DNA from 2 places in the Streptomyces sp. NPDC054047 genome. Region 2 is predicted to be linked to the other one. Evidence: riboswitches for the same ligand, from Rfam matches in the RefSeq annotation. Region 2 holds a riboswitch; the other holds the start of a gene.
The links. A riboswitch is a leader RNA that binds a small molecule or an ion and turns the genes downstream of it on or off. The one in region 2 is predicted to bind thiamine pyrophosphate.

Region 1 (15,623 bases), on a different contig from region 2:
CTGGCACGGCACGGGGCGCGCGGGAGCGGCGGGCGCAGGCGTCTGGACGGTGAGGGACGCGTCGGCAGCAAGAATCCGCCGGTGCAGCCCGCGCAGTTGAGGACCCGGATCGATACCCAGTTCCTCAGAGAGCGTGCGGCGCGTGCGGTCGAAGTGCGCGAGTGCCTCCGCCGAGCGGCCGCAACGGTGCAGGGCGAGCATCAACTGCCCTGCCAGCCGCTCGTCCACCGAGTGCGCCGCCGCCTGCTCGGTCAGATCGGCGAGGACATCGGCGTGGCGCCCGCGCCTGAGGGCGATGTCATTGCGATCCAGCCTCATGGTGAACCGCTCGTGTTCGAGGGCCTCGCGCTGCGCGCAGAACCACGGCGTGTCCAGGGTGCCGAACCCGGGCCCGTGCCACAGGTGCAGTGCCTGCTCGAAGAGGTCTGCGGCCTGCTCGTCCCGCTCGCTGGCGCGTGCCCGGGCGACCAGGTCGCGGAACCGGTGCAGGTCCACCGCCGAGACATCGACCCCGAGCCGGTAGCCACCGGGTCCGCGGCTGATCCGTACGGCTCCGTCGCCGGCAGGCTCCACGGCGTGCCGCAGCCGGGAGAGGTAGCTGTACAGCGTCGGACGCCACCGCTGGGGCGGCCGGTCACCCCAGACCCGGTCGGCCAGCCGGTCCACCGGGACGCTCCGGTTGGCATCCACCAGCAGCGCGGCCAGCACGGATCGCTGCCGCAGATGCCCGAGGTCCACCGGGCTGTCGTCCACGTGCGCCTCGATCTCCCCGAGCACCCTGAAGCACAATTTCACCCGTACCCCTCCCCCGCAGCATCCCGTGGGCGATCTCTGCGTCACTGTGCCGTGATGTTTCGGCAACTGAACGCGATTCCCGGGCCCTTGTCCGAAAAACGGCCCAGCGCTGCCGGGCCGCGAGGGCTACCACCCACGACTCGAGGCCCTGCCAGGCAAGATCACCGGAACCAACTGGGCGAAGATCACATCCGCGTTCCGCCGTCCACGGCCCCACACCGGCCGCACTTCGCTCACCGGGATCCCTGCGGGTCGGTATCGAGGCTCGGAGAAGCGATCCGTTCGTCAAGATTCCTAAATGCTGGTGGACCCCTCAACGCGGCCATATGCCCGCAGACTCGCGAACTGAGACGACGTATAAATTGACGCGACGACGATGCCTCAACCGGCCCTGGCAAGGGCACCATGGACTGGTACGGGCTGGGGGCCGAGGCATGTAGGGGCGCGCGGTACCTGCTGCTGTCGGTCCTGGCAGGAGCCGCCGCGCTGCCCCTGGTTCTGAGCCTCCAGGGGGCAGGCTGCCACGTGCGCGACAGAGCCTTGACATTCCTTTCGCACTCACCATCTGCGGCCAGGCGGTGAACATGTGGCATGCGGCGTCCGTATCACTGATTGAGTGCGCGACCGCATCCCCGTCAGACGATGGGGCCGACAGCTGAAGGGCAGGGATCGACGATGCTGCGACCAACCAGATGGACGACCCGGGGTGGGCTTCTCGTAGCCGGAACAGCCGCCGCCCTGCTGGCTGTCGCTACGCCCGCCACCGCCGGCTCGGCAGCACTGTACTGCGGCGCCGGCCGCGGGCTGACAGCCGAGGCCGCGGTCCAGGGCGCGATCGACGACGCCGAAGTCTCGGCGAGCGCGGACGGCAGGTTCCACTGTGAACTCGATGGTGAGCCCCAGATCTTCGAGGTCTTCGACGACCCGAATTTCGGCCACATCTTCCGGGCAAGCGTGACCATGTCCTGCGAGTGATCTCACCGATTGCTGCTGTGTGCCCCGGCGCGCGACCGTCGGGGCACCATTCGGAGCATGCGCGTTGAGGTGCGGCCCGCGAGCCGGGGCGCAGTGACGGCTCGTTCAAGGAGAGCTTCGCCCTTGGGCAGCGCGAGTCACCGCCATTCAGGAGATAGCTCCTGACATCCTCGCCCTGCAGGAGTTCATCCTCGACGAAAGCGGAACCGGCCGCGACCGCTGGGAGAGCGAAGCCGCCTCGCTGATCCAAGACCTGTCCGAAGAATGCGGCCTGAGTGCTTCCGTGCGCGTCAGCGCCGGCCATCCGCACGGCACGGCCATGGCGGCAAACTGGCACCGTCCATGGTGGACCGCGTTGATGTGGAACCCCCACACCGTCGATGTAGTCGAAGGGTCATACCGCCCCTTCGGCGCCCCCGATTATTGGCATGGCTGCACCACAGCCCGCTTCGACGTCGGAGCCAAAGTCCCGGTCCTCATAGCCGGCTACCACGGGGACCCCTTCCGACCGGACTAACGGTACAACGAGGCGCTCCGACTCAGGGGCACCATCTGTACGACGGGTGGTGTCCGGCCCGCCCTCTGCGTGGGGGACTTCAGCTCGATCTGGATCAGGGCCCCCTCCCGACACCGTTGGGAAGTCGACTTGAGCGAATCCATCGACAAGCGGAGCTTCTCCGTGATCGCTGGTAAGGACGACTACCAACTGACGGTCAGCTGGGACGCCACACTCAAGAAGGTCTCCGGCCTCGGCCCCTGCGCCCGCTTCCCCGACCGCGCGCAAGAGGAGAGCCTTCGCCGCCCTCCCGTGGCATTTCGCTGGCGTGGGGTAGCCGGTCGTGGTGAGGTTCGGCCAGTCGAGGAGAGGAACGTCTTTCATGCGTGCTCGGAACATAGGTGCGTCAGCCGCCACGGCGTTGGCGCTGGTGGCCGCCCGCGACCTCGTGCAGAAGAAGCACGCACTGCTGAGGAACTTCCCCGTGCTGGGGCACGCCAGGTACTTGCTGGAGAAGATCGGCCCCGAGCTGCGGCAGTACGTCGTGACGTCCAACGACGAGGAACGGCCCTTCAGCCGTGACCAGCGCAGCTGGATCTACGCGTCGGCGAAGGAGGAGAACAACTACTTCGGGTTCGGCACCGACAACAACGTCGAGCATGAGCAGGGGCACGCGTACGTGAAGCAGCGCACGTTCGCCGGTCGGCTGCCCGATCTGCGCGACGCGCAGGCGCCGTTGCCCTCGGCAAAGGTGCTCGGCGGACCACGAGGCCGCGAGAAGGCGTTCCGTCCGGCGAGTGTCGTCAACATCTCGGCGATGAGCTTCGGCTCGCTGTCCGGCGCGGCCGTCACGGCACTCAACAAGGGCGCGGCGCTGGCCGGGACGATGCACAACACCGGCGAGGGCGGCCTGTCGCCTTACCACCTCAACGGCGGGGACCTCGTCCTCCAGATCGGTACGTCGTACTTCGGCTGCCGCAACGAGGACGGCACGTTCAACCTGGACAAGCTCAAGTCCGTGGTCGCGAGCGGGCCCGTGAAGGCGATCGAGATCAAGCTCTCGCAGGGTGCGAAGCCGGGGCTCGGCGGCATGCTGCCGGGTGCGAAGGTGACCGACGAGATCGCCGGGATCCGCGACATCCCCGCGGGCAAGGACTGCGCGTCGCCGTCGCGGCACACCGCGTTCCACGACGTGGACTCGATGCTCGACTTCGTGGAACTGCTCGCCACGGAGACCGGATTGCCCGTCGGGATCAAGAGTGCCATCGGGGAAATGGGCTTCTGGGAGGAACTCGCCACCCTGATGGAGCGAGGTGATCGAGGGGTCGACTTCGTGACCGTCGACGGAGGCGAGGGCGGCACCGGGGCTGCTCCCCTGATCTTCGCCGACTCGGTGTCCCTGCCGTTCCGCATGGGCTTCTCCCGCGTCTACAGCGTGTTCGCCGAGCGCGGGCTGACCGACGACATCACCTTCATCGGCTCCGGCAAGCTCGGCCTGCCCGAGAACGCCGTCGTCGCGTTCGCCCTCGGCGTCGACATGGTCAACGTGGGCCGTGAGGCGATGCTGTCCATCGGCTGCATCCAGGCGCAGAAGTGCCACACCGACGCATGCCCCACCGGCATCGCCACCCAGAACCCGTGGCTGACGCGCGGCATCGACGCACCCTCGAAGGCCATCCGGGCCGCGGGCTACCTGCGCACCCTGCGCAGTGAGTTGCTGAGGGTCTCGGGCGCCGTCGGCGTCGCCCATCCCTCGCTCATCGCCCCCACCGACATCGACATCCTCAACGGCGACTACGACGCCCGCACCCTGGCGAGCGTCTACGGCTACAAGGACGGCTGGGGCTCGCTCGGCCCCAAGCTCGCCGATGAGATCACCGAGCTGCTCCTTGCCTGAGCACGTCCTTGCCCCCTCGTCGGGTATGCGGAGATATGACTGCGGCCTGATCAGCACGCGACGTCACGAGTTTGCGCAGTCCTGTCCGGGGCGGTCCTCGGGGCGGGACGCTGCGCGCGAGGCGTGACAGCGGCCCGGGCGGCGCGGCCCGTACGGGAGTCGGGCCGCGCCGCGCGGGCGGGTCATAGCGCCGAGTCGAGGTGCCCGAGGTGCTCGATGAGGTTCATGTTCTCGGCGTAATCCACCGGGCAGTTGATGATCGACACGCCCGGGTCCGCCAGTGCCTCACGGAGCGTCGGCAGCAGGTCCCCGGCGGACTCGATGTGGTAGCCCTTCGCGCCGAAGCTGCGGGCGTACTGGACGATGTCCGGGTTACCGAAGTCGGTGTTGGAGTTCTCCCCGACCTCCAGGTCCATCTTCCACTTGATGAGCCCGTAGCCGTTGTCCTCCCAGATCAGCACGGTCAGCGGGATGTTCTCGCGGACCGCCGTCTCGATCTCCTGGGAGTGCATGAGGAACGAGCCGTCGCCGACCGCCGCCAGCACCTTCGTCTGCGGCCTGGCGAGCTGGACCGCGAGCGCGCCGGGCAGCGAGAAGCCCATGGTGGACAAGCCGTTGGAGATGAGGCAGGTGTTCGGCGCGTACGTCGGGTAGAGCCGGGCCATCCACATCTTCAGCGCGCCGGTGTCGACCAGCACGATGTCCTCGCGACCGAGCGCGGCGCGGGTGTCGGCGATGACGCGCTGCGGGGCGAGCGGGTAGCGCTCGTCCGCGGCACCCTGCTCGAGTTCCTTGGCCAGCAGCGCGCGGGTGGCCGTGGTGTCCTCGTCGTCGATGGTCCACCGCAGGCCGTCGAGTGCGGTGGCGAGGGCGTCGAGGGAGGCGGCGATGTCGCCGATGATGCCGACGTCGACCGAGTAGCTGTCGTCCACCTCCGCCGGGAAGCGGTGGATGTGGACGATCTTCTTGTCACCATCCGGGTTTATCCGGGACGGGTCGAACTCCTGCAGCTCGTAGCCGACGGCGATGACGACGTCGGCCTCCTCGAACCCGAAGTTGGTGTAGTCGCGCCGCATGAAGCCGAACGTGCCGGTCGCGCACGGGTGGTCGTCGGGCAGGACGCCCTTGCCGTGGAAGGTGGTCGCCGTCGACACGTCGAGTGCGGTAGCGAACGCCGTCAGCGACTCCTCGGCGCCGCCGCGCGCCGCGCCGTGTCCGGCGAGGATCACCGGCCGGCGGGCCTCCCGCAGCAGCTCCACCGCCCGCTTGATCTGCTTCGGGGACGGCGCCTCGGGCTGCACGACGTCCCTGCGCAGCGGGCGCAGGTCCGAGCCGTCCGTCGCCTCGTCGACATCCTCGGGCACGGCGAGGTAGACGGCGCCGGGCCGCTCGGACTCCGCGGTCTTGAACGCGCGCCGCACCATCTCTGGGATGGCCTGGGTGGCCGGGACGTCCGCCGACCACTTCGTGACCGGGGCGAACATGCTCACCAGGTCCACGAACTGGTGGGACTCCTTGTAGTTGCGCTCCTTGCCAACCTGCGCGGTGATCGCGACGACGGGCGTGCTGTTCGTCATGGCGTCGGCGACGCCCAGCATCAGGTTGATCGCCCCGGGCCCCAGCGTCGCGGACATCACACCCGCCGAGCCGGTGAGCCGGCCGTGCATCTCCGCCATGAAGGACGCGGCCTGCTCGTGCCGGGTGAGGACGTAGCGGATCTTCTCCGAGCGGGCGAGGGCGTTGGTGAAACGGATGTTCTCCTCGCCGGGCACGCCGAACACCACCTCGACGCCCTCGTTCTCCAGGCAGCGCACCAGGAGTTCGGCCGCTCCGTCGGGGGTCTGCTTCCGGTGCTCGGTGTCGCTCACGCTGATCGTGTCCTCTCCCGGGTTTCGGCCGCGCCGATGGGCGGACCGGTCAGTCGTCTACCCCGGCCCACCGCTCGGACGCCTGCGGACCGGGTCTTACGAGCCAGACCCTCGGATTCTTGATCGCTGCCCAGCGTTCCTCGTCGTCAGAGACCGCAGCCAGGGTCTGGTGGGTGCTGGACGTCATTCCAGAGCATCGGTGCTGCTCACCACCGGCTGGCCACCCGCCGATACGACTTCAGGGTGTTGTAGGAACGTCAATTCGACGGGCCTGTGCAGGGCACCACGCGCATCGCCGTGCGGGGCTGCCGGATCGGCGGCATCGACATCGAGGCGGGGCAGAGGGTCGTCGCCTTGTTCGCGGCGGCCAACCGCGACCCGGCCGCCTTCGAGTGGCCGGACGACCTGGTGCTCGACCGCTCCCCGAACCGTCACCTCGGCTACGGGCGGGGGCCGCACTCCTGCATCGGGACGACGGTCGCCCAGGCGGGCCTGCGCGCCCTGGTCGCGGCCCTGGCCGGGCACTCCGCCCGTCTGGAGGCCGCGGGCGACGGAGTGCGGCGGCGTACCGCGACCATGCGGGCCTTCGACTCGCTGCCCGCTGTCCTCCTTCCGCCGTCGACCCTTTCGCCCGTCTCTTGGAGTCCGCCGTGCGCATCCTGATCGGCAACCACATCGCCCCCTCTATACGGGCGCGCGGTGACATGCGCGCCTGGACCCAGCTCGCCTGTTCTGGTTCGCCCGCCCCGGCGACCTTCTCGTCCTGTGCTGCGAGCCGGATGCGGAGTTCGCCGACTGTGCCCTGGCTCACACCGGCGTGCGGTGCGAGGACCTGACCGTGCTGGCCGTTCCGCCCGGCGTATGGGGAGAGAAGCTGCTCGAACCCTCCTGCCTGACCGCGCCCGCGTTCCTCGACCGGGTGCGCGCCGCGCTCGGCCCGTCCGGGGCCGAGCGCGGTGGAGGAGGTGTTCGCGCTGTGGCCGTCGGCCGCCGTGGCGCGGTTCGCCGCCGCGGTGAGCGCGGCCGACCGGTATCTCGGCGCGGCGTTCTTCGCGCAGGGTGGCGTACTTCGGAACGGCGGACAGCTACCTGCCCTACCTGACGCGATTCCTCCGCCCTGGCGGACATCTGGCGATGGCGACTCCCGCCATGACACGGGAGGTCCGTGAGCTCGGAGCCATCCCACCTCACATCAAGAAGGTGGTCGGCTGGGAGGCGATTGCCTGGCACACGGCGGAGTGGTGGCGCTTTCAGTGGGCGATCACCGAGCTCGTGGAGGTCACTTCCGCGTGGTTGCCGCAAGACGCCTGGCGGGACTGGCTGTTGTGGGCCCGGGCAGCAGCCGAGCACACGCCCGACGGCCGGAGCGCGAACCAGCCCGTCATCGACATGCTCACCACAGACGGCGGAGAATTCCTCTCCTTCGCTCTGATAACTGCACGTAAGAACTGAGCAGACTTCACGCCGTCGGCAATTCTGTCTCTCCGATCGTGATCGGAGAGACAGAACCTAGAGCCTCACTGTCGTTGCCGGCCTTTCGGAGCGCGCCGGATCTCCAGCAGGTCTCGCACAGCTGCGTCATCCGTTGCTGCTCGCGGCAGATGACCGCCGGTGGGCCAGAATGCCTCCACGCAGGTGCCCGCATCCTCTGAAGGCCTCGGGCCGATGGCTCGCAGGCTGCGTACCGTGCGATCGCTGACGCATCCCCAGGGGCCGTGCTCATCGGTGAAGGCCGTGGCGGTCGCATTGCAGCGGGGCCGGGCGAGATCGGCCGTCAGCAGTTGCTGGTCACAGCGGTCGGGCTCGACGTGGCCGCCGTCGGCCCGGCAGGTAGGACCGGCGGGTAGGCACGTACCGGTCCAGGTGGCGATGCGGTGTCGGAAGAGGTCCAGTACCTGGACGTGGCCCTCCTGCACACCGCTTGCGGCATCAGCCAATACGGACAAGTCGGGCCCTGGTGGCCAGAGGATCCCCAGTCAGTTCCGCCAACAGATCCGTGCAGATCCATGCCGTTTTGTGAGGTACCCGAGTGCGAACCCCCTTCCCCGAAGGAGGTACATTGCCTAGCGACCACCGCGGGAGCTCGGGAGTAGCCGGGCTGAGAGGGCGGACGGGACTTGCTCCCCTTTCCGCCGACCGCATGAACCTGGACCGGGTAATGCCGGCGTAGGAAGAGTGTTGACGATGGATACTGCCTCCGTACCTGCCCAGCACGGCACTGCCGTCTCCCGTGATGCCGTGGCGGATGTGATCGCGTCGCTGCGGACCTCCGCACCCCTTGTGCACTGCCTGACCAACGTCGTGGTGTCGCAGTTCACCGCGAACGTGCTGCTCGCGGCGGGGGCTGCCCCCGCGATGGTGCACAGCGCGGAGGAGGCCGGAGCGCTGGCCCGGGTGGCCGGCGGTGTCCTGGTCAACCTGGGAACGGTGACGTCCGTGACGGCGGCGGCGATGCGCGTCGCGGTCACCGAAGCGGCCGGGGCCGGGCGGCCGTGGGTGCTCGACCCCGTAGCGGTCGGCCCGCTGCCCTGGCGCACCGAACTCGCCCGCGAACTGCTGGAGAGCGCACCCCCAGCGGTCGTTCGCGGCAATGCTTCCGAGATCCTGGCACTGGACGGCGGCACGGGCGGACGCGGCGTGGACAGCACGGACGCCCCCGAGGCGGCGCTGGCCGCGGCGGGCGCGCTGGCCCGGCGCTACGGCTGTGCGGTCGCGGTGAGCGGACCGGAGGACGTTCTCACGGACGGGACGCGCGTGGTGCGCCTGGCCAACGGGCACCCGCTGCTGACTCTGGTGACGGGAACGGGCTGCTCACTCGGCGCCCTGGTGGCCGCCTGCACAGCCGTCACCGGCGACGCGCTGCTGGCCGCCACTGCCGCGACCGGCCTGCTCACGGTGGCCGCGGAGGACGCCGCCACCCGCTCTGCGGGGCCCGGCACGTTCGCCGTCGCCCTGATCGACGCGCTGTACGAGCTCAGCCCTGAGCGGCTCACCGAGGCTCTCCACCTGCGTTGAGCATGCGCGTACTGCGCGTACTGCGCGTACTGCGGGGCCTGCGTGAGCAGTGGCCTGGACGCCACCCGCCGCACAGTGCCCGCCCACCCCGGGGCGGCGGCCCCGACACCGAGTCCGGCTGCCCTGTCCCCCAACTCGCCCCGGTGCACAACTCAAGGTCCCTGCATGTCAGGGCCTGCCGTCCCCCGTACCTCCCGATGCGTTTCCCACGCCTTTCCCCGGCCGGGAGACCCCAAGGAGCAACCCATGCGACCTCCTCTTGATCCGTCCCTGTATCTCGTGACCGACACCAGACTCTGCGGGCACCGCGGTGTCGCCGCTACCGTTGCGGCGGCCGTCAAGGGCGGCGTCACCGCCGTGCAGTTGCGCGATCCGGACGCGGACGCCCGCACGCTGTTCTCGCTCGGCCGTGCGATCCAGGCCGAACTCGCGGGCACGGGCGTCCCCTTGATCGTCAACGATCGCCTGGACGTGGCGGTCTGGTTGGACGCGGACGGCGTCCACCTCGGGCAGCGGGACGTCTCCCCCGAGAGCGCCCGGCGCCAGCTCGGTCCCGATAAGTACATCGGCCTGTCCGTCAGTCGTCTTGAGCAGCTGGCGCACGTGCCGGACTCCGTCGACCACCTCGGTGTCGGGCCGGTGTTCCCGCAGTCCACCAAGCCGGACGCGGACGCCCCGCTGGGTCTGGGCGGCCTGGCTCAGATCGTCCGGGAGAGCCCGCTGCCCTGCGTGGCCATCGGCGGGATCGGCGTGTCCGAGGCCGCCGCGGTCATGAGAAGCGGCGTGGCCGGGATCGCTGTCGTCAGTGCGGTCTGCGGGCAGCCCGACCCCGAGGCGGCAGCCCAGTCCCTCGTGCGTACTCTGCGACAGGAGATCCCCGCGTGACCAGCCCGCCCATCGCCCTGACCATCGCCGCCAGCGACCCCTCCGGCGGCGCCGGGATTCAAGCCGACTTGAAGGCGTTCTCCGCCAACGGCGCCTACGGAACAGCCGTTCTGACCGCCCTGACCGCCCAGAACACTCAGGGCGTCACCGGCATCCATGCCATTCCCCCGGCGTTCGTCACCGAGCAGCTCGACACGCTGTTCGCCGACGTCCCGGTGGACGCCGTCAAGATCGGAATGCTGGCCGACGCCGGCATCGCCGCAGCCGTCGCACAAGCCCTGGAGCGGCACCGCCCCCGGTACGTCGTCCTGGACCCCGTCATGGTCTCGACCAGCGGCCACCGTCTCCTGGAGGCCGATGCGGTGGCGGTGCTGCGCGACCGTCTGCTGCCTCTCGCCGACCTGATCACCCCCAACCTCCCCGAGGCCGGCGACCTGCTGGGCACCGCCGCGGCGAAGAATCGCGCAGAAGCCATAGAGCAGGCCCACGCACTCCTGAAAACCGGCGCCAGGCGTGTCCTGCTCAAGGGCGGCCACCACACACACGACGCAGCGTCCGTGGACATCCTCGTCGACGCCACACTCGCCACGGGCGCCGCGGGCGTCACCGAGCTGTCCGCACCTCGCGTCAACACGCGCAACACCCATGGCACCGGCTGCACCCTCTCCGCCGCGATCGCCGCCCTGCGCCCGCAACACGACGACTGGCACACCACCGTCAGTGCCGCGAAGGCGTACCTGACCGGGGCCCTGCGCGCGGCCGACACCCTGCACATCGGCAGCGGCCACGGACCTGTCCACCACTTCCACCAGTACTGGAGCTGAGCCCCATGACCACAACGTTCTGCGACGAGCTGTGGACGGCCACCGCCGAGATACGTGCGGCCATCGACAAGCTGCCGTTCGTCATCGCCCTCGGCGACGGCACCCTGGACCGGGAGAAGTTCGTCTCCTACCTGGCCCAGGACGCCCACTACCTGCGCGGCTACGCCCGCGCGCTGGCCAGCGCCGCCGCGAAGGCGGACCTGCCGCAGGACATCGCGTTCTTCGCGAAGTCCGCCCACGACGCCGTGATCGTCGAGAGCTCCCTGCACGAGAGCAACGTCGTCGACGTCGACGCCTGGACGCCCTCCCCCACCTGCACCGGGTACACCTCCTACCTGCTCTCGGTTGCTCACACCCAGGGCTACCCGGAGCTGGCCGCCGCGGTCCTGCCCTGCTTCTGGATCTACGCCGAGGTGGGCCGGGCGCTCCTCGAGTCGGCCGGCGACCTCGCCACCCACCCCTACGGCGACTGGATCGGCACGTACGCCGACGAGGAGTTCGAAGCCGCCACCGAACACGCCCGACAGATCGTCAGCCGGCTTGCGGACCAGGCCGACCCGGCCACCCGCGCACGGATGCGTACGGTCTTCACCACCGCGTCCACCTGGGAGTGGATGTTCTGGGACGCCGCCTGGCGCATGGAGACCTGGCCCGTCGGCGCCGCTCCTGCCCAGGTTTCGGAGCCCGCGAAGTGACGACCACCACCGAACCCGCCACCCCCAGACCGGCCCCGGCGAACGAGGCGCCGCTCACCCTCGACCAGCCCACACCCAAGGTCCTCAGCGGCCTGGACCAAGGCACCTTCTGGGCCAACCTGGGCGTCAGCCTGCTCGGCTTCAGCGGCATGCTGGTCGTCCTCGACCCCCTGGGCACCGGCGCTCCGACCCTGTCGTTCGCCGCGGCCGTCACCGCGTCCGTCGTCGGCACCCTGATCGGCACCGCCGCCCTGGGCCTCGCCGCCATCACCGGAGCCCGCACCGGCGCGCCCTCGATGGTCCTGCTGCGCGGCCTGTTCGGCGCGAAGGCGTCCTACCTGCCCACCGTCCTCAACGTGCTGCAGATGGTCGGCTGGGCCGTCTTCGAGCTGGTGGTCATCTCCACCGGCCTGAAGATCCTGGCCCGCCAGGCCTTCGGCGACCCGGGACCCGGCTGGCTGTACGTACTGCTCGCGGGCGCGGTGACGACAGCGCTCACGCTGCGCCCGCTCGGCGCCCTGCGCATCATCCGCCGCTACGTCACCATCGCCGTCGTCCTGGCCATCTGCTACCTGGGCTGGGACCTGGCCGGGCGCGGCATTCCGATGGAGGGCGGCTCCTGGAAGGACTTCTGGTTCGCCGCCGACAGCGTGATCGCCGTGTCGATCTCCTGGCTGCCGTTGGTCGCCGACTACGCGCGCCACTCCCGCAGCGAGAAGGAGGCATTCGGCGGCCTGGTCATCGGCCAGACCCTCGCGGGCGTCGCGGGCTCGGTCCTCGGCGTGGCCGCCCTCGCCATGATCGCGTTCGACACCACCGACCCGTACAAGGTCTTCGACCCGTTCACCGCCACCAGCGTCGGCGTGATCTGCTTCGGTGTCCTGGTCCTGCGCGAGGTCGATCAGTCCTTCGCCAACGTCTACTCCACCGCCGTCTCCGTCCAGAACCTGCTGCCCCGGGCCGACCGCCGCATCCTGTGCCTGATCAGCGGCACCTTGGCCACCGCCCTGGCCCTTCTGGTGAACATGGACAGCTACGCCAGCTTCCTCTACCTGATCGGCGCGGTCTTCATCCCGATGTTCGCCGTCCTCGTCGTGGACTACTTCGTCCTCGGCGGCCACCGCACCTGGGACGTCTCCGAACAGGCCCCCACCCGCTGGGTCATGCTGCTGCCCTGGGCGCTCGGCTTCGCCACCTACCAACTGATCGCGCCGACGAACATCGCCGGCTGGTCCGACTTCTGGGCCTGGCTGCAGGACGCCGTGGGCTTCACCGTCCAGCCGTGGATGAGCGCCTCCCTGCTCTCCTTCGCGGTAGCCGCCCTCACCACCCTCGCCGTGGGCCTAAGGGGGCGGCACGTGGCAGCGTCGGCCGAGCGGCACCCCGGGGAGTAACTCGTAGCACCACGGGTGCTACCTGGGCCAGCGACGCCTCGGAGCACGCCGCCGCATGCACGGCCGCCCCACCCGATGCCATCCGGCAACCGGGGGGGGCGATCGTCTTGATGTGTCAACTGTCGAGGAGCGTGCCGTGGGCGATCGGCGAGTACACCTGTACGAGCATGTTGCGGTCCTGGCAGCAGGCCAGCCTGGAACCCGCTCGCCGCTGCTATGGTCACCGATTTCGCAGCCGTGCCGGAAAAGCACCGCAACTACGTCCGCATTCCTTTCACCGACCCTGCCATGCGGAATCTCTATGCCGGTTGGAAAACCGTCGCCCGCACGGCGGTCGCACAACTGCGCATGGAGGCAGCCAAATATCCTGACGATCCACGGCTGACCGCACTGGTGGGTGAACTGTGCGTCCAGGACACGGACTTCCGCACGTGGTGGGCCCGCGCGCCAGGTTGCCACCCTCACCGCCAGCACCGACCCCGACCAGCAACTCGCCGTATGGACTGCAGAATTCGGATCGCCCACCCGCGACAGCCTGCGCATCCTCGCGTCCTGGGCCGCCGACCATGCCCGACCCTCGACCGCCACGTAAGCGAGCGCGCGGCAGGGCGCGGCCGTCCTACGAGGAGGTTCCCGGTGGCGTCGATCCGCGAGCCGGACTGTGCATGGGGCGGGGAGCGGTCATGTCGAGCAGCAGCAGGGCGTCGTGGTCGGGGCTGCCGGGTTCGGCGGTGTAGACGCCGATGCGTTGCCCCGGGGTGCCCTCGATGTGGAGGGACTGCGAGGTCAGGGTGAGGGCACCGACCTGTGGGTGCTGGAACGTCTTGTGGGCGGGTTTGCGTCCTGTCACCTCATAGCGCTCCCACAGGCCCGCGAAGTCCGGGCTCTTGAGCAGGAGTTCGCCGACGAGGTTGGTCAGATCCGGCGCATCGGGTGCGGTGCCAGCGGTGGCACGCAGGCGGGCGACGCAGGCGGTGATCTGGCGGTCCCAGTCGGGGAAGAGATCACGGGCCGCGGGGTGGAGGAAGAGGTAGCGGGCGAGGTTGCGGTGCTTGGCGGGCCAGTCCTCGAGTCCCGCGTACAGGGCGAGCCCGCCGGGATTCCACGCGAGCATGTCCATGCTACGACTGATCACGTACGCGGGGTTCGGGCGCAGGGACTCCACCAACAGCTTGAGGTGGGGTCGCACGGTGCGGCTGGGCGCGGGCGGCGGTTCGGCGACGTAGCGGGCGGCGCGGGCGGCGAGCTCGCGCAGGTGCTGGTGCTCCTGGTCGTCCATGTGCAGGGCGCGGGCGAGCGCGTCGAGGACGGCGGGGCTGGGGCGGGTCTCCTTGCCGCGTTCCAGGCGAACGTAGTAGTCGATGCTGATGCCGGCCAGGGTAGCCAGCTCCTCGCGTCGTAGTCCCGGGGTGCGGCGGGTGCCGGCGCCGGGTGTGAGGCCGACGCGTTCGGGACTGGTCTGGGTGCGGCGGGCGCGCAGGTAGCGGCCCAGCTCGGCGCCCTCGCTGTGTGCGCTCGTCGATGCCATGCCCCCAGTCTCACCCGCCCTACGCCTGCCGCGCAGCGCCGAGGGGGGCCCTGTCATTACCCCCGAAGAGCCCGCCCTGCCACACGCGCGCAATCCGGGCGAAGGTGAAGGAGCAATACACCCCGGCCCCCGGCCCCTGGGCCGGGCAGGCGCGCCCTGCCCGGCCGGGCGAAGGTAAAGGGGGCTGGACATCTGCGATGTGGAAGAAGGGCGAGATGCGGTACATCAAGCTCCGTGACCTGGAGGTTTCCCAGATCGGTCTGGGCGCTATGGGCATGTCCCACGGCTACACCGGCTCCGGCACCGACGACGCGGAGTCGATCCGGACGGTGCACCGGGCGCTGGAGCTGGGCGTCACCCTGATCGACACCGCCGAGATCTACGGCCCCTACACGAACGAGAACCTGCTCGGCCGGGCTCTGAAGGGCCGCCGGGACACGGTGGTCCTCGCGACGAAGTTCGGTCTGGTCTCGCACGGCGGCGACGGCCCGTGGAACCTGGACTCCAGCCCGGCGAACATCCGCACGGCCGTCGAGGGCTCGCTGAAACGGCTCGGCACCGATCACATCGACCTGTACTACCAGCACCGCGTCGACCCGAACACGCCGATCGAGGAGACCGCGGGCGCCGTCGGCGAACTGATCGCCGAGGGCAAGGTGCGCGTCTTCGGGCTCTCGGAGGCCGGCCCGGACACGATCCGCCGCGCCCACGCCGTCCAGCCGGTCACCGCCGTGCAGTCGGAGTACTCGCTGTTCACGCGCGGGATCGAGGAGCGGGTGCTGCCGCTGCTGCGGGAGCTGAACATCGGCCTGGTGCCATTCTCCCCGCTCGGACGGGGGATGCTGACCGGCACGGTGCGCTCCACCGACCAGTTCGACGAGAACGACTTCCGCCGCGGCAACCCGCGCTTCACCGGCGAGAACTTCCAGCGCAACCTGGTCCTGGCCGATCAGGTCAAGGCCCTGGCCGACGAGATTGGCGCGACGCCGGGACAGGTGGCCTTGGCCTGGCTGCTCGCCCAGGGCGACGACATCGCCCCGATCCCCGGCACCAAGCGCGTGTCCCGGCTGGAGGAGAACGCCGCCGCCGACGCCGTCAGCCTCACCCCGCAGCAGATCCAGACGCTGACCGCCCTCCCGCCGGCCTCCGGCGCCACCCACACCGAGGCCCAGGCCCGGATGCTGGAGCGCTGACCCCCGCACCCGCCGGGGCGCCGCGCTCCGCATCCCCGCACCCCCCGTTTGGAGTACT
Region 2 (15,623 bases):
CCGGTCCGGTCTCACCTGATCTCCAGGCGGCACCGGACCGGCGCTTCTCGCGTTCCCCCGCAGTCCCCCGTTCGGCCCCCCGGGTGGTCATCCCCCGAGCGGCCGCCCGTCACCCCGTGCCTCACTCCCACCTTCGGCGGGGTGGGAGGAGCGGTTAAGGGCGCCGCGCCGTTCCGCCGCCCCGTGTCGGCGGTACGGGCGCTGCGCCCTTCTCCGTGTCCCTCACTCTTCCGTCCGCGCAGGTCGGGACCCATCCGCGCTACTACTCATCTCCATCACTAGGTACGGATACTCAGACCTGGGTGCTCATCCCCAGGCCGGGACGTTCCCGACTGGTTACGATCGCGTCCGTGTCCGTACTCCCCCTGGTCTTCACCAGCGGCTGGGCAAGCGGGATCAACGCGTACGCCGTGGTCCTGCTGCTCGGTGTCTTCGGCGCGACCGGGATCACCGACGAGGTTCCCGAGTCGCTGCAACGTCCTGATGTGCTGATCGTCGCCGGGGTCCTCTTCGCCTGCGAGGCCGTCGCCGACAAGATCCCGTACGTCGACTCGGTGTGGGACACGGCGCACACCGTGATCAGGCCGGTGTCCGGCGCCGTGGTGGGTGCGCTGCTCGCGGGCCAGAGCGGTTCGCTCCCCGACCTGGCGGCGGGCGCGGTGGGCGGTTCCACCGCGCTGGCGAGCCACTGCGTGAAGGCCGGGACGCGGATGGCGATCAACACGTCGCCCGAACCGTTCAGCAACGTCATCGTGAGCACGGCCGAGGATCTCGGGGTCGGCGGGATCATCAGCTTCGCGATGTTCTATCCGGAGGCGGCGGCGATCATCGCGGCCGTCCTGCTGGTGCTCGGTCTGATCCTGCTGTACTTCCTGATCTCGCGAATCCGGCGGTTCCTGCGGCGCAGGGCGCAGCGGCGCGAGGAGAAACAGCTCGCGGCGCACAGTGGACGGCCACCGGACTGAGGGCTCCCGGCAGGACTGTCAGTGGCGGCCGATAAAGTCCCTGGCATGGCACGGATTGTGGTGATCGGCGCCGGGATGGGCGCGATGGCGGCCGCTGCCCGGCTGGCCGTCGCGGGCCACCGGGTGGTGGTGCACGAGCGGTCGGGTACGTACGGCGGCGCGCTCGGCAGCGTCGAGCGGGACGGCTTCGTCTTCGACACGGGGCCCGGCCTCCTGCAGCTCCCCGCCGTCTATCGCGACCTGTTCGTCAAGACGGGCAAGGAGCCGCTGGAGAAGTGCGTCGAGCTCTCCCAGGTGGAGCCCGCCGTACGGCACGTCTTCGCGGACGGCACGGCGGCCGATCTGCCCAACGCCTCGCGCGCGGGCGTCGGCGAGGCCCTGGACGCGGCGCTCGGCAGCGGCGCGGGCGCTGCCTGGTCGGCGTACATGAACCGCGCCCGTGAGGCGTGGGACCGCACCCGGCGCCCGCTCCTGGAAGAGCCGCTCTGGCCGAACTGGCAGGTTCTCGCAGACCGCGAGCCCTACCCCTCGGTGCCGCACAAGCGCCTCCTGCGGCGCGAGCGGCGCGCGACCACCCTCACCGAGGTCGGCGAGCTCGAACTGGGCGGCGACGCACGGCTCCTGGCGCTCCTCGAGCAGTACGCCCTCGCGTGCGGCCTCGACCCCCGGGCGACCCCGGCGAGCGCGGCCGTCCTGCCCTACCTGGAGCACACCTTCGGCGCGTGGTCCGTGCGCGGCGGGATGCGCGCGCTCGCCACGGCCGTGTACGAGCGGTGCCTCGCCCGGCGGGTCGAGTTCGCGTTCGACTCCCCCATCACCCGGATCATCGAGAAGGACGGCCGCGCGGCCGGCGTCGAACTGGCGGACGGGACGGCGCAGGAGGCGGACTTCGTGGTCGCCGGTGTCGCGCCCGGCGCACTGGACGGCTTGCTGTCCGGTGTATCCGGCATGTCCGCCGCCTCCGGTGTGAACATACGGGCGGAGGGTGAGGTGCAGGCCCGGTCCGGACTGCCCAGCCGCCTCACGGTCTTCCTCGCCCTGCGCGGCTCCCGGCCGGAGGGCACGCCCCACCGGACGGTGCTGCACACACCCGACCGCCAGGACGAGCTCGACCGGCTCTTCGGGCACCGCCCCAAACTGCCCGCCGCCCCCACCCTCACGGTGCTGCGCCCGGACGACCCCGTCCTCACGCCGGACACCGAGCACGAGGCGGTCACTCTGACGGCCACGGTGCCCGCGCACACGGAGGTCACCGAGGCCGACGTGGAGCGCCTGCTGGACCGTGCCGAGTCCGCCGTGCCCGGCCTGCGCGGCCGGCTGCTGTGGCGCGAGGTCCGCACCCCCGCGGACGTCGCGGAGGCCACCGGTGCCGAGGGCGGCGCGGTCCCGCCCCCGTCCCTCGCGGCAGGAGAGGGCCGGCTGCTGCATCCGGCCAACAGCACCCGGCTGCCGGGGCTGTTCGCGGTCGGCGGCTGGGCGCATCCCGGCGGCGGACTTCCGCACGCGGGCATGTCGGGCACGCTGGTCGCCGGGCTGATCGTGGAGGGACCGGAGTTCCGCGGCTCCCAGTGAGCTCGTGAGCTCGTGAGCTTCCGGCCTCGGGTCCGGGCCCTGGCCCGGATCAGTACCGGTACTGCTCGTTGTACCCCGCGTCGTAGCCGTTCTCCTGGGCCTGCTCGCCCTGGTACGGATACGGCTGCTCCGGCGGGAGTTCGCCGCCGTACTGGCCGTAGGGGTCCTCGACGTTGCGCTGCTGGGGCACCCAGACCCCGCCGGGCGGCGTCTCGTTGTACGTATCGGACCCGGCGCCGTACGGATCGGCCGCCGGGTAGGACGCGTACTGCTGCTGGTCGCCGTACGCGTCGTAGCTCTGCTGGCCGCCGTACGTCTGGGTCCCGATGTACGGGTCGGAGTACGCGGCGTACTGCTGCTGGCCCGTCTCGCCGTACGCGTAAGGCTGCTGGGGGTCATAGCCCGCGGTCGCGTACGTGTCGTAGCCGTAGCCGCTGTCCGCCGGGGCGGACTGCTGCTGTGCGTACGCCGTGTCGCTGTAGACGCCGTACTGCCCGGTGTCGTCCGGCAGCGGCTCCGGGGCGTAGACCCCGGTGCCGGGAGCGGTCTCGGGCGGCGGCCCTGCCGGGCCCGCGTCCTCGTACTCCAGGTCGGAGACCTGGAGCGTCGGCTCCTGGGGAGCCTCGCCACCCACGCCCCGCGGCGACTTGCGGCGCTTGCTCAGACCGGGCTGGCCGCCGAGCGCCCAGCCGGTCGAGAAGCCGCGGCGGAACGACAGCGTCACGTACGTCTGTCCCGTGGCGAAGGCGATCGCACCGAGCCCGATGACCACCACCGACGGCAGCAGCACGCCGATGACCACGCCGAGGAAGCCGCCGAAGGCCAGCAGCCGCCAGCGCAGCCGCGCCTTGTACTGCAGCAGCACCTCGCCGAGCAGCCACAGCGCGACGCATCCGAACGCGATGTAGAGGACCGTCCAGCCCATGTACGCCCCTCTCCCCGCGGCCGCCGCCCCCAGGGGTACGGCCGGTCAGGCCTGCGGGTGATGCAGGCCCAGATTCTCGTAGATTTCCAGAGTCGCCGTGGAGTTGTTGAGCGTGATGAAGTGCAGCCCCGGGACACCCTCGGCCAGCAACCGCGCGCAGAACTCCGTCGCGAACTCGATGCCAATGGAGCGTACAGCCGCCGGATCGTCTTTGGCTGTGAGGATGCGCTCTTTGAGCGCCGGAGGGAAGGAAGCGTTGCTGAGCTGGGGCAGCCGCTCCAGCATGCGCACGTTCGTCACCGGCATGATCTCCGGGATGATCGGAGTCGAACAGCCCGCGGCCTCGACCCGGTCGCGCAGGCGCAGATACTCCTCCGGATAGAAGAACATCTGTGTGATCGCGTAGTCGGCGCCCGCGCGGCACTTGTCGACGAAGTGCCGGACGTCGGTGTCCCAGTCGGCCGAGCGCGGATGCATCGCGGGGAAGGCCGCCACGCCCACGCAGAAGTCGCCCGACTCCTTGATCAGCTGGACCAGTTCGGCGGCGTAGGTGAGGCCCTTGGGGTGCTTGACCCAGTCGGCGAGGGGGTCGCCGGGCGGGTCGCCGCGGACCGCGAGCATGTTCCTGATGCCCGCGTCCGCGTACTGCCCGATGATGTTGCGCAGCTCGGCCACGGAGTGGTCGACCGCGGTCAGGTGCGCGACCGGCGTGAGCGTGGAGTCGGCGACGATCTGCTGCGTCTCCTTGACCGTGCCCGCACGCGTCGAGCCGCCCGCTCCGTACGTCACGGAGACGAAGCTGGGAGCCACCGCCTCGACCCGGCGCAGGGCGTTCCACAAGTTCCGCTCGCCCTTCGGGGTCTTCGGCGCGGAGAACTCGAACGAGTACGTCGTCTTGCCGGTGGCGAGCATGTCGCGCACGGTGCGTGCGCGATCAGATCTGGTGGAAGCAGTGCCTAGGGCCATACGGGCAGGTTAGCGACGGGGCACCGCTACCGGCCAATCTCCGTCCAACCTGCGGACAACCTGGCCGAAGTTGGCCGAAGATCGCCGGTCAGGCCGTACGCAGGCGCTTCGCGAAGTCGGCCGCCGCGGCCGCCGGATCGTCGGCCTCGGTGATGGCCCGTACGACGACGACGCGGCGGGCGCCCGCTTCGAGCACCTCGTCCAGATTGCCCGCGTCGATGCCGCCGATGGCGAACCAGGGGCGGTCCGTGCCGAGCGAGGCCGTGTACCGGACGAGGTCGAGTCCAGGGGCGTACCGGCCCGGCTTGGTGGGGGTCGGCCAGCAGGGGCCCGTGCAGAAGTAGTCCACGCCGTCCTGCGTCGCGGCGGCCGCCGCCTCGGCGTCGGCGTGCGTGGAGCGGCCGATCAGGACGTCCTCGCCGAGGATGCGGCGGGCCGCGGGCACCGGCAGGTCGCCCTGGCCCAGGTGGAGCACGTCGGCGCCGATGGCGTGCGCGACGTCCGCGCGGTCGTTCACCGCGAGGAGCTTGCCGTGCCGGCGGGCGGCGTCGGCGAAGACCTGGAGGTGGTCGAGCTCCTCGGCCGCCTCCATGCCCTTGTCGCGCAGCTGCACGATGTCCACGCCGCTGCCGAGGACGGCGTCGAGGAACTCCGGGAGGTCTCCCTGGCGCTTACGGGCGTCCACACACAGGTAGAGGCGGGCGTCGGCGAGCTGCTCGCGGGCAGGCTTGGCGGCCATGGAAAGGTCCCCCCGGTCGTCGGTGGCCTACGGGCCGCGGGTCCCCTGGGGGACGCGCGGCCCGCACGCAACGGTTTTCCGTGTCGGTCAGACGGCGAGCGCCTGGGCGCGGCGCTTCACCTCCGTCCCGCGATTCTCGCTCAGGGCCTGCGCGGGGGTGCCGGGCAGGGTCTCGTCGGGAGTGAAGAGCCACTCCAGCATTTCCTCGTCGGAGAAGCCGTCGTCCCTCAGGAGCGTCAGGGTGCCGGTGAGGCCCTTGACGATCTTGTCGCCGTCGATGAAGGCGGCCGGCACCTGAAGCGCGCGGTTCTCACCACGGCGCACGGCGATCAGCTGGCCCTCCTTGACCAGCTGGCGCACGCGCGTCACCTCGACGTCGAGCAGTTCCGCGATGTCGGGGAGGTGGAGCCAGGCGGGGACAAGAGCATCAGTCTTTGCGTCAATCTCGGTCACGGGGTCAAGCGTAGCTCCGGGCACCGACAGCGGCCGGTCACCGGGTCCCATCGGCTACGGCAGCACGGCCTTCTTCAGCGGCACCGCGGGGTCCGCCACCAGCTCAGGGGCGAGGCGGGCGCCCGCCTCGATCAGCTTGCGGCCCTGCGCCAGGTCCCGGGGGCGGCCCACCGCGAGGACGGCCACCAGGGCGCCCCGCAGGAACCAGCACACGGTCCAGGCGGCGCCCGAGGGGTCGCCGCGCCACACCAGCTCGTCGGCGGTGGCGTGGTGTCCCGCGTACTGGACGAAGCGGCCGAACTGCTCGGACCAGAAGTACGGGACGGGGTCGTACGCCGAAGGGGTCTCGCCGATGATGTTCGCCGCCACCGTGCGCGGTCCCTGGAGGGCGTTGTCCCAGTGGTGCACGAGAAGGCGCTCGCCATACCTTCCCGAAGGGAAGGAGGAGCAGTCGCCGACCGCGTACACATCGGGTTCCGACGTGCGCAGGTGGTCGTCGGCGAGGATCTCCCGGTGGGCGCCCAGGGCGATGCCGGAGTCCGCGAGCCAGTCCGTGGCGGGGCGGGCGCCGATGCCGACGACGACGGCGTCCGCGGGCAGCCGGGTGCCGTCGTCCAGGAGGACGCTGCCGGGCTCGACGCGATCCACGCGCGCGTGGGTGCGCAGTTCGGCGCCGGAGTCGGCGTACCAGGAGGCCATCGGCGCCGCGACCTCCGCGGGAAGGGCCCCCGCGAGCGGTCGCCCGGCGGCTTCGACGACGGTGACCGAGCAGCCCGCCTCACGGGCGGCGGTCGCGAACTCGGCGCCGATCCAGCCCGCGCCGACGACCACGATGCGGTGCTGCTCGGCGAGCACGGGCCGCAGCCGCTCGGCGTCGTCGAGGGTGCGCAGCAGATGGACGCCGGGGACCCCGGAGGCGCCGGGCAGCAGGATCGGTTCGGCTCCGGTGGCGATCACCAGGGCGTCGTACGGGACCGGGCCCCGCTCGGTGTCCAGTTCGTGGTCCGCGGTGCGGACGCCCGTGACCTCGCGGCCCAGGCTCAGCTCGATGCCGAGCGCCTCGAAGTCGATGTCGAAGGCGGAGCCCTCCGCCTTGCCGAGCAGCACGGCCTTGGACAGCGGCGGTCTGTCGTACGGCTGGTGGGGTTCCGCGCCGATCAGGGTGACCGCACCGGGGAACCCCTGCTCGCGCAGGGCCACGGCGGTCTGCACCCCGGCCATCCCCGCGCCGACGACGACCACCCGGCGCTCTTCCTGCCTCCGCTGCTCGCTCACCCGATCACTCTAGGGCGGCGGGCGACGCCGGACTCAGTGCGCGACGGGGAGATCTCTGACACACCGTCACCGCCCATACCCGGACAGCTCCCCTACTGCCGCCGGACGCCAGGGGCTAGGGTGGCCGATGCAGAGCACTCGCGGGAGCCCGGACGCACCGGGCTGAGAGGGAGGCTGGACGGCCTCCGACCGTACGAACCTGATCCGGGTCATGCCGGCGAAGGGAGGGGCTGGACGCCCATGCATCCACGGACACCACCTCACGCGACGACCGACGTCGTGGTCGTAGGCGGCGGCATCATCGGCCTGGTCACGGCCTGGCGGGCGGCCCAGCGCGGCCTGTCCACCGCGGTCGTGGACCCCGAACCGGGCGGCGGCGCGGCGCAGGTCGCCGCGGGCATGCTGGCCGCCGTCACCGAGCTGCACTACGGCGAGCAGACGCTGCTGGCGCTGAATCTGGCCTCCGCGCAGCGCTATCCCGCGTTCGCGGCCGAGCTGGCCGAGGCGAGCGGCCGCGATCTCGGCTACCGCGCGTGCGGCACGCTCGCCGTCGCGCTCGACTCCGACGACCGCGCCCACCTGCGCGAACTGCACACCCTTCAGCAGCGGTCGGGGCTCACGTCGGAGTGGCTGAGCGGGCGCGAGTGCCGCCGTCTGGAGCCGATGCTCGCACCGGGCGTCCGGGGCGGCCTGCGCGTCGACGGCGATCACCAGGTCGACCCGCGCAGGCTCGCCGCCGCGCTCGTCGTGGCCTGCGAGCGGGCGGGAGCGATCTTCCACCGCACCTGGGCGGAGCGCCTGACCGTCGCGGGCGACCGGGCCACCGGAGTCGTCCTCGCCGACGACACCACCCTGGAGGCCGGTCAGACCGTGCTCGCCGCGGGCAGCCTCAGCGGGCGCCTCGCCGGGGTTCCGGAGGGCGTACTGCCGCCCGTGCGCCCCGTGAAGGGGCAGGTCCTTCGGCTCACGGTGCCGGAGCGGTACGCGCCGTTCCTGAGCCGCACCGTGCGCGCCGTCGTGCGCGGCAGCCACGTCTACCTGGTGCCGCGCGAGAACGGCGAGCTCGTCGTCGGCGCGACCAGCGAGGAGCTCGGCTGGGACACGACGGTCACCGCGGGCGGCGTGTACGAGCTGCTTCGGGACGCCCACGAGCTCGTACCGGGCATCACGGAACTGCCGCTGACCGAGACCCGCGCGGGCCTGCGCCCCGGCTCCCCCGACAACGCGCCGCTGCTCGGCCCGACCGCGCTCCCCGGCCTCCAGCTGGCCACCGGCCACTACCGCAACGGCGTACTTCTGACGCCGGTCACCGGTGACGTGATGGCGCACGCCCTGACCACCGGTGAACTGCCCGACGAGGCACGGGGGTTCACCCCCCTGCGCTTCGTCCGCACCCCCCTGACGCAGCCCTTCATGGAGCAGCCCGCATGACTCTCTCAGCCGTTACCGCCGTCTCCGTCAACGGAGAGGCACGCGATGTGGCCGCGGGCACCACGCTCGAAGCCCTCGTCGCCACGCTCACCGCGGCCCCTTCGGGGGTCGCCGCCGCGCTCAACGAAACCGTCGTACCGCGCACCCGGTGGTCCACCACCCCGCTCACCGACGGGGACCGCGTCGAGGTCCTCACCGCGGTCCAGGGAGGCTGAACCGACATGGCGGACGATCCCTTCGTCATCGGCGGGCTCACCCTCTCCTCGCGCCTGATCATGGGTACGGGCGGTGCGCCGAGCCTGGACGTGCTCGAACGTTCCCTGGTCGCCTCCGGTACGGAGCTGACGACGGTCGCGATGCGCCGCCTCGACCCCGGGGTGCAGGGCTCGGTGCTCTCCGTGCTCGACCGGCTCGGCATCCGCGTCCTGCCGAACACGGCGGGCTGCTTCACCGCGGGCGAGGCCGTCCTGACCGCCCGGCTCGCGCGGGAGGCGCTCGGCACCGACCTGATCAAGCTGGAGGTCATCGCGGACGAGCGCACGCTGCTTCCCGACCCGATCGAGCTCATCGACGCCGCCGAGACCCTGGTCGACGACGGCTTCACGGTCCTTCCGTACACGAACGACGACCCGGTCCTCGCCCGGAAGCTGGAGGACGTGGGCTGCGCGGCGATCATGCCGCTCGGCTCCCCCATCGGCTCCGGGCTCGGCATCCGCAACCCGCACAACTTCCAGCTGATCGTCGAACGCGCGGGCGTGCCGGTGATCCTGGACGCGGGGGCGGGCACGGCGTCCGACGCGGCGCTCGCCATGGAGCTGGGGTGCGCGGGTGTGATGCTCGCCTCCGCCGTGACGCGGGCGCAGGAGCCGGTCCTCATGGCCGAGGGCATGCGGCACGGGGTCGAGGCGGGGCGGCTCGCGTACCGGGCCGGGCGAATCCCCCGGCGGCACTTCGCCGAGGCGTCGTCGCCCGTGGAGGGCATGGCCCGGCTCGATCCGGAGCGGCCCGCGTTCTGAGCGTCGCGTGCCTGTCACAGCTCGGCTGCAGTCGGGGCCCGGGCCAACCCGGGCGGGCAACGGTGTCGGCGGTGGCTCGTAGACTCCCTTCGTGGACACGACCCTTCAGGACCCGCTCGTCGGGCAGGTGCTCGACGGCCGCTATCGCGTGGACGGGCGGATCGCGGTGGGCGGGATGGCCACGGTCTACAGGGCCGTGGACACCCGCCTCGACCGCGTGCTCGCGCTCAAGGTGATGCACCCGACGCTGGCCGCCGACGTCTCGTTCGTCGACCGCTTCATCCGCGAGGCGAAGTCGGTCGCCCGGCTCTCGCACCCGAACGTGGTGGGGGTGTACGACCAGGGCGCCGACGGTGCGTACGTCTATCTCGCGATGGAGTACATCGCCGGCTGCACCCTGCGTGACGTGCTCCGCGAGCGCGGCGCCCTGCAGCCGCGCGCGGCCCTCGACATCCTGGAGCCGGTCCTCGCCGCGCTCGGCGCCGCGCACCGCGCCGGGTTCGTGCACCGCGACATGAAGCCGGAGAACGTCCTCATAGGGGACGACGGCCGGGTCAAGGTCGCCGACTTCGGCCTCGTGCGCGCGGTGGACACCGTCACGAACACGACCGGCACGGTGCTCGGCACGGTCTCCTATCTCGCACCCGAGCAGATAGAGCACGGCACGGCCGACACCCGCGTGGACGTGTACGCGTGCGGCGTCGTGCTCTACGAAATGCTGACCGGCGCCAAGCCGCACTCCGGTGAATCGCCCGCCCAGGTGCTCTACCAGCACCTCCACGAGGACGTGCCGCCCCCGTCGGCGATCGTCCCGGGGCTCGCCGTCGAGCTGGACGAGCTGGTGGCCTCCGCCACCGCCCGCACGCCCGACGTCCGCCCGCACGACGCGGTGGCGCTCCTGGGGCAGGCCAGGCAGGCGCGGGCCGCGCTCTCCGTCGAGCAACTGGACGCGGTGCCTCCGCAGGCGCGCGCGGACCACGGAGAGCATGACAACTCCGACGACCGTACGAGCGTGATCCCGCGCGCGGTGCGATCCGTGCAGCTGCCGCTCCCGACGGACGACGATCAAGGCCGGCAGGACCGGCAGGACCAGCTCAACCGCACGAGCGTCCTGCAGACTCCGCCGCCCGCTCCCCCGGCCGCCCCCGGCCGCGGACGGCCCGGCAACCCGCGCCGCGGCGTGCTCGCGGTGGTCGCCGCCGTCCTGCTCGCACTGGGGCTCGGCGCGGGCGTCTGGTACATCAACTCAGGCCAGTTCACGAAGGTCCCGCCGCTCCTGGCGAAGACCGAGTCGGCGGCCAAGAAGCGGCTCGGCGAAGCCGGGCTGGACGTGAAGGACGTCAAGCGCGCGTACAGCGACACCGACAAGCGCGGCACGGTCATGGCCACCGACCCCGGGGCCGGCGAGCGCATCCGTGACAACGGCCGGGTGACGCTGACCGTCTCCATGGGCCCCGAGATCGTGAAGGTCCCGAGCCTCAAGGGCACTTCCCTGGCCGAGGCCAGGAGCAAGCTCAAGGACGCCGGTTTCGCTCCCGGGATGACGAAGAAGGCCTTCAGCGAAGAGGTGCGCAAGGGCTCCGTGATCAGGACGGACCCGAAGTCGGGCACCAAGCGCAAGGCGGGCTCCGCGATCGCGATCGTCGTCAGCAAGGGCCCCGCGATCGACGTTCCGGACGTCACGGGCGAATCCCAGGCCGACGCGACCGCCGAGCTGGAGGACCTGGGCCTCAAGGTCAAGACCAAGACGGAGCGGGTCTACTCCGACGAGGACAAGGGCACCGTCCTCGAACAGTCCCCCACGGAGGACCAGCAGCAGCTCGCCGAGGGCGACACGGTCACGCTCACGCTCTCCAAGGGCCCGGAGATGATCGAGGTCCCGGACGTCGAGGGCATGAGCGTGGACGACGCCACGAAGGAGCTCAAGGACGCGGGCTTCACGGTCGACGAGGACCGCGGGCTGCTGAACATCTTCGGGGACACGGTCAAGGGCCAGTCGGTGGAAGGCGGCGACGAGGCGCCCAAGGGCTCCGAGATCACCATCGAGATCCGTTGACGGGACGCTCACGCGCGCATGCCACCCTTGAGCGCGTGAGCAGCAACAAGTCCCCCATCGCAGCGTCCCGCAATCCCGTCGGCGGCCATGTCCCCGTGGCCGGCGGCCTCGCCTCCGTCGGACTCTCGTACGCCCGTGAGCTGGGCGCCGAGGCCGTCCAGGTCTTCGTCGCCAATCCGCGCGGCTGGGCGACCCCGCCCGGCAATCCGAAGCAGGACGAGGAGTTCCGCGCGGCCTGCGCCGCGGAGAACATCCCGGCGTACGTCCACGCGCCCTACCTCATCAACTTCGGCTCGCACACCGAGGCGACCGCCGAGAAGTCCGTGGAGTCCCTGCGCCACTCGCTGCGCCGGGCCCGCGAGATCGGCGCGCTCGGCGTCGTCGTGCACACCGGCTCGGCGACCGGCGGCCGGGAGCGCTCCGTCGCGCTGCGGCAGGTGCGCGAGCGGATGCTGCCGCTCCTGGACGAGCTGACGCACGACGACGACCCCTTCCTCCTCCTGGAGTCGACCGCGGGCCAGGGCTTCTCGCTCTGCTCCCGCACCTGGGACTTCGGCCCGTACTTCGACGCGCTGGACGCCCATCCGAAGCTGGGCGTCTGCCTGGACACCTGCCACATCTTCGCGGCGGGCCACGATCTGGCCGGTCCCGGCGGCATGAAGCAGACCCTCGACCTGCTGGTCGACACGGTCGGCGAGGGCCGCCTGAAGCTGGTGCACGCCAACGACTCCAAGGACGTGGTCGGCGCCCACAAGGACCGTCACGAGAACATCGGCACCGGCCACATCGGCGAGGACCCCTTCCGCGAGCTCATGCTCCACCCCGCGACCGAGAACGTACCGCTGATCATCGAGACCCCCGGCGGCAAGGAAGGCCACGCGGCGGACGTGGCACGGCTGAAGGAGCTCAGGAGCAGCTAGGGACCCGGAGATCCCTTGAGGAATACCCCCTAGGGGTATACGGTTCTTGCCAGGCGGCAGGAACCGTTGTCCGACGTTGGGGGATTCTCATGCAGCACGATCACGCCACCGAGCACGACCACCACACCCACGAGGGCCATCAGGGCCTGGGCAAGGTCAGCTGGCGGACGGCGGCCCAGGCGACCCTGCACTGCCTCACCGGGTGCGCCATCGGCGAGGTCCTCGGCATGGTCATCGGCACCGCGCTCGGCTGGGGCAACGTACCGACGATGATCCTCGCGATCACCCTGGCCTTCTTCTTCGGATACGCGCTGACCCTGCGCGGCATCCTCAAGGCGGGCGTCGATTTCAGGACGGCGTTCCGGGTCGCGCTCGCCGCGGACACCCTGTCCATCGCGGTGATGGAGCTCATCGACAACGGCGTGATCGCGCTCTGGCCCGGAGCGATGGACGCCCACCTCTCGGACCCCATGTTCTGGTGGATCCTCGCCATCGCCCTGGCCGCCGCGTTCGTGATCACGACCCCGGTCAACAAGTGGATGATCGGCCGCGGCAAGGGCCACGCCGTGGTGCACCAGTACCACCACTGACCAGGCACGACAGAGGTACGCGGGACTAGAGCTCGGGGCCGTCCCCGGGCTCTTCCTGGTACGAGTAGCGCTGCTCGGTCCAGGGGTCGCCGACGTTGTGATAGCCGCGCTCCTCCCAGAAGCCGCGGCGGTCGGCGGTCATGTACTCGACGCCGCGGACCCACTTGGGGCCCTTCCAGGCGTACAGATGAGGCACCACGAGCCGCAGCGGAAAGCCGTGCTCCGCGGTCAGTAGCTCGCCCCCTTTGTGGGTGGCGAAAATCGTGCGCTCGTCCATGAAGTCGGCCATCCGCAGATTCGAGCTGAAGCCGTACTCGGCCCAGACCATCACGTGGGTGGCGTCGGGCGCGGGCGGCGCGATCTCAAGGAGCGCCCTCGCGGGCACCCCGCCCCATTCGGCGCCGAGCATGCTGAACTTGGTGACGCAGTGCAGGTCGCCGACCACGGTGGCGTACGGAAGGGCCGAGAACTCCTCGTGCGTCCAGCAGTGCTTGTCCCCGTCGGCGGTGGCCCCGAAGACCCTGAACTCCCAGCGCTCCGGGCGGAACTTCGGCACCGGGCCGTAGTGTGTGACCGGCCAGCCGCGCTGGAGTCGCTGACCCGGTGGAAGCTCCGGCTCCACTGCTTCCCGAGATGCGCGATCCGCCGGCTGACCCATGCCACCATCCTGACAGACCCGGGGCGGTGGACGTGACCAGGAGGCCGCCGACGGGCGCCGGCCGGACGTTGATTGGGGCAACTCCTACTAAGCGTGCACTTACTGGACGGCCTCTCGCACCGGTGCAAGGATGCGCGGAACCTGCCCAGTTACCACGTGGAAGGAGCCTCTGCGATGCAGGGCGACCCCGAGGTCATCGAATTTCTCAACGAGCAGCTGACCGCCGAGCTCACGGCGATCAACCAGTACTTTCTCCACGCCAAGATGCAGGAGAACTTCGGCTGGCCCAAGCTCGCCAAGTACACCCGGTCCGAGTCGATCGACGAGATGAAGCACGCGGAGATCCTGACCGACCGGATTCTCTTCCTCGACGGCCTGCCCAATTACCAGCGGCTCTTCCACGTGCGCGTGGGCCAGACCGTGACGGAGATGTTCCAGGCCGACCGGCAGATCGAGGCGGAGGCGATCGACCGCCTCAAGCGCGGCATCGAGGTGATGCGCGGCAAGGGAGACATCACTTCCGCGAACATCTTCGAGTCGATCCTCGCGGACGAGGAGCACCACATCGACTATCTCGACACCCAGCTCGAACTGGTCGAGAAGCTGGGCGAGCCGCTCTACATCTCGCAGCTCATCGAGCAGCCGGAGAGCTGACAGCGGGCCAGACGGGCTAGGCCGCCTCGTCCAGGCCGACGTCCAGGCCGGTGAGGACGGGCTCACCCTGGTCGGCCAGCTCCCTGCGGGGGCACGCGCCCCGGCCCAGGAGCGCCTGAATGCTCCGTACACACGAACCGCAGTCGGTGCCCGCCTTGCTGGCGGACGCTATCTGGCGGGGTGTGCAGGCACCGTCCGCCGCGTGCTGTTTCACCTGGGCCTCGGTGACCCCGAAGCAGTTGCAGACGTACACGCGGTTCACCTCCCGGACAGGATTCAATCGGCGGCGCCGCTCCGATTGAATCGGTGAGGCTAACCTAACCTTACCCATGACCCGAGGTCCACAAAAGCCCCCGATACGCCGGTGGGGCACGGATCACATGGATCCGTGCCCCACTCGTACGTTCACCGGGAATACCGGAAGATCACTGGTCGCGGTACATCTCCGCGACCAGGAACGCCAGGTCCAGGGACTGGCTGCGGTTCAGGCGCGGGTCGCAGGCCGTCTCGTAGCGCTGGTGCAGGTCGTCGACGAAGATCTCGTCGCCGCCGCCCACGCACTCGGTGACGTCGTCACCGGTGAGCTCGACGTGGATGCCGCCCGGGTGCGTGCCCAGGGCCTTGTGGACCTCGAAGAAGCCCTTGACCTCATCGAGCACGTCGTCGAAGCGGCGGGTCTTGTGACCGGATGCCGCCTCGTAGGTGTTGCCGTGCATCGGGTCGGTGATCCAGGCGACGGTCGCGCCGGAGGCGGTGACCTTCTCGACGAGCTCGGGGAGCTTGTCGCGGACCTTGTCGGCGCCCATGCGGACGATGAAGGTCAGGCGGCCGGGCTCGCGGTCCGGGTCGAGGCGCTCGATGTACTGAAGCGCCTCCTCCGCGGTCGTCGTCGGGCCGAGCTTGATGCCGACCGGGTTGCGCACCTTGGAGGCGAACTCGATGTGCGCGCCGTCCAGTTGGCGGGTGCGCTCACCGATCCAGACCATGTGGCCCGAGGTGTCGTAGAGCCGCCCGGTGCGCGAGTCCACGCGGGTGAGGGCCGACTCGTAGTCGAGGAGCAGCGCCTCGTGCGAGGCGTAGAACTCGACGGTCTTGAACTCCTCCGGGTCCGTCCCGCAGGCGCGCATGAAGTTGAGCGCGTTGTCGATCTCACGCGCCAGCTGTTCGTAGCGCTGGCCCGAGGGGGACGACTTCACGAAGTCCTGGTTCCAGGCGTGCACCTGGCGCAGGTCGGCGTAGCCGCCGGTGGTGAAGGCGCGCACCAGGTTGAGTGTCGACGCGGACGCGTTGTACATCCGCTTCAGGCGCTCGGGGTCCGGGATGCGGGCCTTCTCGTTGAAGTCGAAGCCGTTGACCGAGTCGCCGCGGTACGTCGGCAGGGTCACGCCGTCGCGGGTCTCGGT

Region 1: another riboswitch for thiamine pyrophosphate. It lies ahead of thiM (hydroxyethylthiazole kinase); the one in region 2 lies ahead of thiO (glycine oxidase ThiO).

The regions. Positions count from the first base shown of each region.
Region 1 covers NZ_JBVJKV010000004.1:358,345-373,967, reverse strand. The annotation lists gene ACZ6ZP_RS18460 (AfsR/SARP family transcriptional regulator) at 1-795, opposite strand, end outside; gene ACZ6ZP_RS18455 (hypothetical protein) at 1,471-1,770, shown strand; gene ACZ6ZP_RS18450 (FMN-binding glutamate synthase family protein) at 2,649-4,163, shown strand; gene ACZ6ZP_RS18445 (acetolactate synthase large subunit) at 4,346-6,031, opposite strand; gene ACZ6ZP_RS18440 (cytochrome P450) at 6,305-6,694, shown strand; gene ACZ6ZP_RS18435 (preATP grasp domain-containing protein) at 6,744-7,133, shown strand; gene ACZ6ZP_RS18430 (hypothetical protein) at 7,166-7,483, shown strand; TPP riboswitch at 8,097-8,222, shown strand; gene thiM (hydroxyethylthiazole kinase) at 8,216-9,046, shown strand; gene thiE (thiamine phosphate synthase) at 9,293-9,931, shown strand; gene thiD (bifunctional hydroxymethylpyrimidine kinase/phosphomethylpyrimidine kinase) at 9,928-10,755, shown strand; gene ACZ6ZP_RS18410 (TenA family protein) at 10,761-11,450, shown strand; gene ACZ6ZP_RS18405 (purine-cytosine permease family protein) at 11,447-12,844, shown strand; partial or broken gene ACZ6ZP_RS18400 (MmyB family transcriptional regulator) at 13,037-13,436, shown strand; gene ACZ6ZP_RS18395 (helix-turn-helix transcriptional regulator) at 13,464-14,372, opposite strand; gene ACZ6ZP_RS18390 (aldo/keto reductase) at 14,588-15,565, shown strand.
Region 2 covers NZ_JBVJKV010000001.1:410,963-426,585, forward strand. The annotation lists gene ACZ6ZP_RS01915 (DUF4126 domain-containing protein) at 351-965, shown strand; gene ACZ6ZP_RS01920 (phytoene desaturase family protein) at 1,011-2,537, shown strand; gene ACZ6ZP_RS01925 (hypothetical protein) at 2,587-3,462, opposite strand; gene metF (methylenetetrahydrofolate reductase [NAD(P)H]) at 3,508-4,428, opposite strand; gene thiE (thiamine phosphate synthase) at 4,517-5,167, opposite strand; gene ACZ6ZP_RS01940 (Rv2175c family DNA-binding protein) at 5,255-5,620, opposite strand; gene ACZ6ZP_RS01945 (NAD(P)/FAD-dependent oxidoreductase) at 5,675-6,841, opposite strand; TPP riboswitch at 7,026-7,138, shown strand; gene thiO (glycine oxidase ThiO) at 7,136-8,326, shown strand; gene thiS (sulfur carrier protein ThiS) at 8,323-8,541, shown strand; gene ACZ6ZP_RS01960 (thiazole synthase) at 8,548-9,342, shown strand; gene pknB (Stk1 family PASTA domain-containing Ser/Thr kinase) at 9,434-11,398, shown strand; gene ACZ6ZP_RS01970 (deoxyribonuclease IV) at 11,434-12,318, shown strand; gene ACZ6ZP_RS01975 (DUF4396 domain-containing protein) at 12,408-12,908, shown strand; gene ACZ6ZP_RS01980 (sulfite oxidase-like oxidoreductase) at 12,934-13,566, opposite strand; gene bfr (bacterioferritin) at 13,741-14,220, shown strand; gene ACZ6ZP_RS01990 ((2Fe-2S)-binding protein) at 14,237-14,482, opposite strand; gene ACZ6ZP_RS01995 (class II 3-deoxy-7-phosphoheptulonate synthase) at 14,646-15,623, opposite strand, start outside.